Regions from separate parts of the Pseudarthrobacter sp. NBSH8 genome, predicted to be linked through region 2. Evidence: riboswitches for the same ligand, from Rfam matches in the RefSeq annotation. Region 2 holds a riboswitch; the other holds the start of a gene.
The links. A riboswitch is a leader RNA that binds a small molecule or an ion and turns the genes downstream of it on or off. The one in region 2 is predicted to bind glycine.

Region 1: linked by a shared signal. The riboswitch ahead of gcvP (aminomethyl-transferring glycine dehydrogenase) and the one ahead of gcvP (aminomethyl-transferring glycine dehydrogenase) in region 2 are both predicted to bind glycine.

The regions. Positions count from the first base shown of each region.
Region 1 covers NZ_CP043178.1:3,316,748-3,320,153, forward strand. The annotation lists gene gcvP (aminomethyl-transferring glycine dehydrogenase) at 1-1,384, opposite strand, end outside; glycine riboswitch at 1,544-1,641, opposite strand; gene FYJ92_RS15330 (thioredoxin domain-containing protein) at 1,851-2,519, opposite strand; gene FYJ92_RS15335 (VOC family protein) at 2,681-3,031, opposite strand; gene FYJ92_RS15340 (SRPBCC domain-containing protein) at 3,062-3,406, opposite strand, start outside.
Region 2 covers NZ_CP043178.1:749,967-753,372, reverse strand. The annotation lists gene gcvP (aminomethyl-transferring glycine dehydrogenase) at 1-1,723, opposite strand, end outside; glycine riboswitch at 1,912-2,009, opposite strand; gene FYJ92_RS03470 (TetR/AcrR family transcriptional regulator) at 2,117-2,656, opposite strand; gene FYJ92_RS03465 (MFS transporter) at 2,724-3,406, shown strand, end outside.

The sequences.
Region 1 (3,406 bases), 1.5 Mb from region 2:
CGGAGGTGCGGAGCACCGATTCGGGCAGGTCAAAACCCTTCGCGTCCACCACGGGACCGGCACCGAAGGCGACGGCGATCGCGGAGAGGACATCCGTCGTCGTGGTTTCATCAATGCTGACGCCGATGGTGTCCTCGTCGATGTGGCGCAGGTTGATGCCGCGTGCCTCGGCAGCGGCGATGACCTTGGCCGCCTTACCGGGGACGCGCACGGTGACGGTGTCGAAGAAGGTCTCGGTGACCAGGTCGCGGCCGGCGACCTTCAGCGTGGTGGCCAGGGTGCGGGCGTTGCGGTGGACCTGCTCGGCGATTGCCTTCAGGCCATCGGGGCCGTGGTAAACAGCGTAGAACGAGGAGACAATGGCCAGCAGTGCCTGCGCGGTACAGATGTTGGACGTGGCCTTCTCACGGCGGATGTGCTGCTCACGGGTCTGCAGCGCCAAACGGTACGCCGGGACACCGGCGTCATCCTTGGACACCCCCACCAGGCGGCCGGGCATGGACCGCTCCAGGCCCTTCGCCACCGCCATATACGCCGCGTGCGGGCCGCCGAAGAACAACGGCACCCCGAAACGCTGGGTCGAACCGACAGCAATATCCGCACCCTGCTCCCCGGGAGGGGTGATCAGCGTCAACGCCAACAGGTCAGCAGCGACCGTGACCAGCGCGCCGCGCTCCTTCGCAGCGGCAATCACGGCGGCGTGGTTGAAGACCCGGCCGGACACACCCGGCTGCTGCAGCACGATGCCGTTGATGACGCCCTCGGGCAGGCCCTTGGACAGGTCAGCGACCTCCACCTCAAACCCGAGCGCTTCGGCGCGGCCCTTCACGATGGCGATGGTCTGCGGCAGGCAATCCGCGTCCAGGACGGTCTTGCCGTCGCGGGCTTCTTTGTTCTTGTTCGCCCGGCGCATCATCAGCACAGCCTCGGCCACCGCGGTGGCTTCATCCAGCAGCGACGCGTTCGCGATGGGCAGCCCCACGAGGTCCTGGACCATGGTCTGAAAATTCAGGAGCGCCTCGAGCCGGCCCTGGGAAATCTCGGGCTGGTACGGGGTGTACGCGGTGTACCAGGCCGGGGCCTCAAGGATGTTCCGGCGGATCACCGCAGGCGTCACCGTGTCGTAATAACCCTGCCCGATCATCTGCACAGCAGTCTTATTCTTCGCAGCCAGCTTCCGCAGCTCAGCAAGGACCTCAACCTCACTCAGGGCGTCCTTGAGAGCCAGCGGCTTGGCCTGGCGGATGGAATCCGGGACAGCAACGTCCACAAGGCCGTCAACACTGTCATAGCCGACGGCCTTGAGCATGGTGTCAATATCGGCCTGGCGGCGAGCACCGATATGCCGATCGGCAAAGGTGGAGGGGGACGACTGGATGGTCATGAAGGAACTCCATAATTCAGGTGGCGCGCTGGGTACGCCACATTGATTCGGGTTCCTCCCCGCTCTGTATTGGACCTGAGAGTTTCCGCGCCTACCCGCTTTACAGGGTGACACTTGCACCGTCGGTGAGCCCGTTACCGGACTACTTTCCAGAGTTGCCTAACCGCGGCGGTACGTGGGCCTGAGAGATTCCCGGAGAGGATTTGCTCCTACGGCGCCTGCTGAACGTACCGGCAGGACTCTCCCGCCGCAGATCAAAAGCATGTGCCACTTCGTCAGTGACACGTCTCACAGCTTAGCCGGGTTCCCGGCTGCTAGCAAGATTTCCACGGGCGACGGCGTCGCATCGCCGTAGAAATCGGGCACGTTCCCTACTTTCAATCGATAGCTCACACGTCGCGATGACCCGGGCGACCCGGCAACTCCTCATCCTCACACGCCCGGAAACATAGCCGCCTGCACAGCGCTACTTGGCGGCGTCGTCGAGCAGCTGCCGGAACTGGGCTTCGGTGTTGAGGGTGAGTTTTTCGCCGTTAAGGAAGAACGTCGGGGTGCCGGTGACGCCGAGGGACTTGCCGTCGGCGATGTCCCGGCGGATCCGGTCCTTGGCGTCCTCGGCCGCAACGTCCTGATCGAACCGGGCCATGTCCAGGCCAAGCGCTTCGGCGTATGTCCGGATCAGGGCGCCCTGCGAGTCCTGCTTTCCGCCCCACTCCGGCTGGGCCGCGAATAGCTTCGTGGCCATCGCCTCGTACTTGCCCTGACGTGCGGACGCTTCGACGGCGAGGGCTGCGGCGCCAGAGTTCAGGTGGCCCGGCAGCGGGAAGTAGCGGTGAACGAACGTGATCCGGTCCCCGTAGTCCTTTTTCAGTTCGTTCACCAAGGGTTCGGCAGCGCGGCATGCTTCGCATTCAAAGTCCAAGAATTCGACGAGCTGGGCTTTCTCGGTCGCTGGGGTGGTGAGCCTGTGGCTGTCTTCCCTGACAATCGCGGGATCAGCGGATGCCTGCGGCGCGGGCGCCGCGGGTTTGTTCGCGGTAAACAAGGCAAACCAGATCACGCCGCCAATCACGAGGACCCCCAGCAGGGTCCAGATTGCTACTCGAACGTTGCGCGCAACAGTGACAGCACTCATTGGTTGGTGTCCCCTCAGATCAGAAACCAGGTACCTCGATCATAACCAGAGCTGGCCGCGCCGCCGTCGGACAGCACACCCCGGCCGTAGACGCCCGATGCCGGTCCGGGGGTTGACTTAGCCAGGTCTCTCGTCACGCTGAGCAAGGAGCCGTGCGTCGCTCATGTCGCGGGCTCGTATCCGACGAGCCAGTGAAGTCCGTGACGATCAATGACCTGTCCATCGGACGCGCCCCAGGGCTTTGGCGAGAGCGGATCGAGCACGGACCCGTCAACGGAGAGTTTGTCGAACCATTCATGGAGTACTGCCGGTTCGGCGGTTCCCAGCAGCGAGAGCATGATGCCTTCGAGCCGGACCGTTGTTTGGCCTTCGGTTGCGTCCGATCCTGCCAGAGCAACGACGCCGTTGAGCACACCATGAGCTACGGCTTCTGGCGGGCCGTCGCTCCTGCCGAAGTCCTCGTAGGTGTGTAGGGACAGCTCACCGCCGAAAACATCCGCGTAAAAGTTCAATGCTTCCCGCGCCGTTCCGGGAAAGTAGACTTAGATCTGGGGCCCTTCCACGCGCCCATGGGTTTTGGGCGTTATGGCAGTGCTGTCCTTAACCCGATCGATGGTGGCACCCCAGCCCTCCTGAGTGCCGCCGAGAATAAGCTTTTGCACTTCTTCGATTTCGAGATGCTCAGAGAACCGAACTGTGAGGACGAGCTCTGTTTCGGTGCCCAGCTCGTTGAGCTGCACCGTGACCACAGGAGCGGTAAATTCGTTCTCGCCGTCGAGTTCGGGCCAGCCTCCGACGGCTCCCCAGCGGAAGACGAGTCGTTCGTCGGCAACGATCTCCAGGTAAATCCCCCCGGTGGGGTAGCTGAGGCCCTCATTAACGATCAT
Region 2 (3,406 bases):
GCTCACCCTGGGACCCGGCGTTCGGCTGCAGGGACACCTGGTCGTAGCCGGTGATTTCGGTCAGCTGGTCTTCGAGGTCGGCGATCAGTTCGCGCCAGCCCACGGTCTGGGAATCCGGGGCGAACGGGTGGATCGAGGCGAACTCCGGCCAGGAAATGGCCTCCATCTCCGCCGTGGCGTTCAGCTTCATGGTGCAGGAACCCAACGGGATCATGGTCCGGTCCAGCGCCAGGTCCCGGTCGCTCAGCCTGCGGATGTAACGCAGCAGCTGGGTCTCGGAACGGTGCGTGTTGAACACCGGGTGCTGCAGGTACTCGGAGGAACGTTCGACGGCGGTATCCAGTGCGAACTCAGCGTCAGGGCCGGCGTCCGCGTCCACCACGGTGGCACCAAACACTTCCAGGACACCGGCGACGACAGCCGGGGTCGTGGTTTCGTCGGCGGAGAGACCCACGGTATCGCCATCGATGTGGCGCAGGTTGATACCGCGTGCTTCGGCGGTGGCCACAACAGCCGCGGCCTTGCCTGGCACGGAAACCGTGACGGTATCAAAGAAGCTTGTGTGCAGTACGTCCAGGCCGGCCGCCTTCAGGGATGCGGCGATAGTTGCAGCGTGGCCATGTGCGGTCTCGGCGATTGCCTTGAGGCCGTCGGGGCCGTGGTAAACGGCGTAGAACGAGGAGACGATGGCCAGCAGCGCCTGCGCGGTGCAGATGTTGGACGTGGCCTTCTCACGGCGGATGTGCTGCTCACGGGTCTGCAGCGCCAAACGGTACGCCGGGACACCGGCGTCGTCCTTGGACACCCCGACCAGGCGGCCGGGCATGGACCGCTCCAGGCCCTTCGCCACCGCCATGTACGCCGCGTGCGGGCCGCCGAAGAACAACGGCACCCCAAAACGCTGCGTCGAACCGACAGCAATATCCGCACCCTGCTCCCCGGGAGGGGTGATCAGCGTCAACGCCAACAGGTCAGCGGCGACCGTGACCAGGGCGCCGCGCTCCTTCGCAGCGGCAATCACGTCGGCGTGGTTGAAGACCCGGCCGGACACACCCGGCTGCTGCAGCACCACACCGTTGATGACGCCCTCGGGCAGACCCCTGGACAGGTCAGCGACCTCCACCTCGAACCCCAGGGCCTCGGCGCGGCCCTTCACGATCGCGATGGTCTGCGGCAGGCAATCCGCGTCCAGGACTGTCTTGCCGTCCCTGGCTTCCCGGTTCTTGTTCGCCCGGCGCATCATCAGCACAGCCTCGGCCACCGCGGTGGCTTCATCCAGCAGTGACGCGTTCGCGATGGGCAGGCCCACCAGGTCCTGGACCATGGTCTGAAAATTCAGGAGCGCTTCGAGCCGGCCCTGGGAAATCTCGGGCTGGTACGGGGTGTACGCGGTGTACCAGGCCGGGGCCTCAAGGATGTTCCGGCGGATCACCGCAGGCGTCACCGTGTCGTAGTAGCCCTGCCCGATCATCTGCACAGCAGTCTTATTCTTCGCAGCCAGCTTCCGCAGCTCAGCAAGGACCTCAACCTCGCTCAGGGCGTCCTTGAGAGCCAGCGGCTTGGCCTGGCGGATGGAATCTGGGACGGCAGTATCCACCAGCGCGTCCACAGTGCCGTAGCCGACGGCCTTGAGCATGGAGTCAACATCGGCCTGGCGGCGGGCGCCAATATGCCGGTCAACGAAAGTGGCCGAGGCCGAATTAACACTCACAAGGAACTCCATTACTAAGGCGGCGCAAGGTACGCCACATTGACTCGGGTTCCTCCCCCGCTCTGTCTGGGACCTGAGAGTTTCCGCGCAGCCTGCTTCCGCAAAGCTGACGCTTGCACCGTCGGTGGGCACAGCGGCCCTGACATTCCGGAGCGATCCGGGATGCTTCAGTCAGACAGCCTGCCACTTTCCAGAGCTGCCTGGCCGCGGCGGTACGTGGGCCTGAGAGATTCCTGGGGAGGATTTGTTCCTACGGCGCCTGTTGTACCTACTAACAGAACTCTCCCGCCGCAGATCAAAGGCATATTCAGGTTTAGTACTCGAATATTGTGCCGGCCGCAGAAGGCCGCCACGAGGTCCAATTCTCCTACGCCCCGGGCTGCCGGGCAAATGAGGTCATCGGGTTCAGTCCCGCAGCCGCTCCACGGCGGCCAGAAGCTCCTCAATGTCTCCATGCCTGGCCCGGCCGCCCCCGCCGGTACCGCTTTCCCACATGGCGTTGAAATACAGGCCGTCCCCCATATAGAGCACGGCTTTCGCCATGGCCGGGCCGACGTCGGCCGCGATCAGGTCCAGCCACTGCTGCTGGATTGCGGCAAAACGCCGCCGGGCCTCTTCATGGGCTACTTCGGCCAGTCGCGTGACGGCCACGAAGGAGCGGTCCATCGGCGAGTCGGACCAGAGCGAGGAACGGATGAAGTAGGCCGCCGCACCTTCGGTGGCTGCGGCCATCAGGGTGAGGTCCTCGACGGCCAGGCGATCCATCCGTTCCAGTACCGCAGCGATCAGCGCTTCCTTGTTGGGGAAGTGGTACAACAGGCCGCCTTTGGACACGCCGGCCCGTTTGGCAACCGCGTCCAGCGTGGCAGCCCGCTCCCCCACATCGATCAGGAGTTCTTCAAATGCGTCAAGGACTGCATCGCGTGCAACGGGATTTCTGGCCATGGCTTCAATCATGCACGGTCCGGGTCCCATTTCTTAACTGTACCGTCTGGACGGTACAGTTATCGACATGACGTTGTCCAGCCAGTCCAACCAGAACACCTGCAGCACTTCCCCGACGGCGGTCGATCTCCGGCCGTCCGGGCCCGCCAAGGCGCCCTGGCGCGACTGGCTCGCGCTGGCCCTGCTGATGTTCCCGGTGCTCCTGGTTGCGGTGGACAACACTGCGTTGACGTTTGCGCTTCCGGCCATTGCCAGAAACCTGGAGACAACAGGAGTCCAGCTGTTGTGGATTGTGGACGCGTATCCCCTGGTGCTTGCCGGCCTGCTGGTTGCCATGGGCAGCCTGGGTGACCGGATCGGACGCCGCCGGCTGCTGCTGACCGGCAGCATTGGATTCGCCGCGGTCTCGGCAGCAACAGCCTTTGCCCCCAGCGCGGAGTGGCTGATTGCGGGACGGGCATCGATGGGGTTTTTCGGCGCCATGCTGATGCCCTCAACCCTGTCGCTGATCCGCAACATTTTTCCGGACCCAAACCGGCGCCGGCTGGCCGTGGCCATCTGGGCTGCCGGCTTCTCCGGCGGCGCCGCCCTGGGTCCCATCTTCGGCGGGTGGCTGGTGGAGCAGTTCTGGTGGGGCGCCATCCTGCTGGTCGCCGTGCCCATCATGCTGCCACTGTTGGTGTTTGGTCCTGCGTTCATCCCGGAATCAAAAGATCCGCGGCCCGGACGGGTGGACGTGCCCAGCATCGC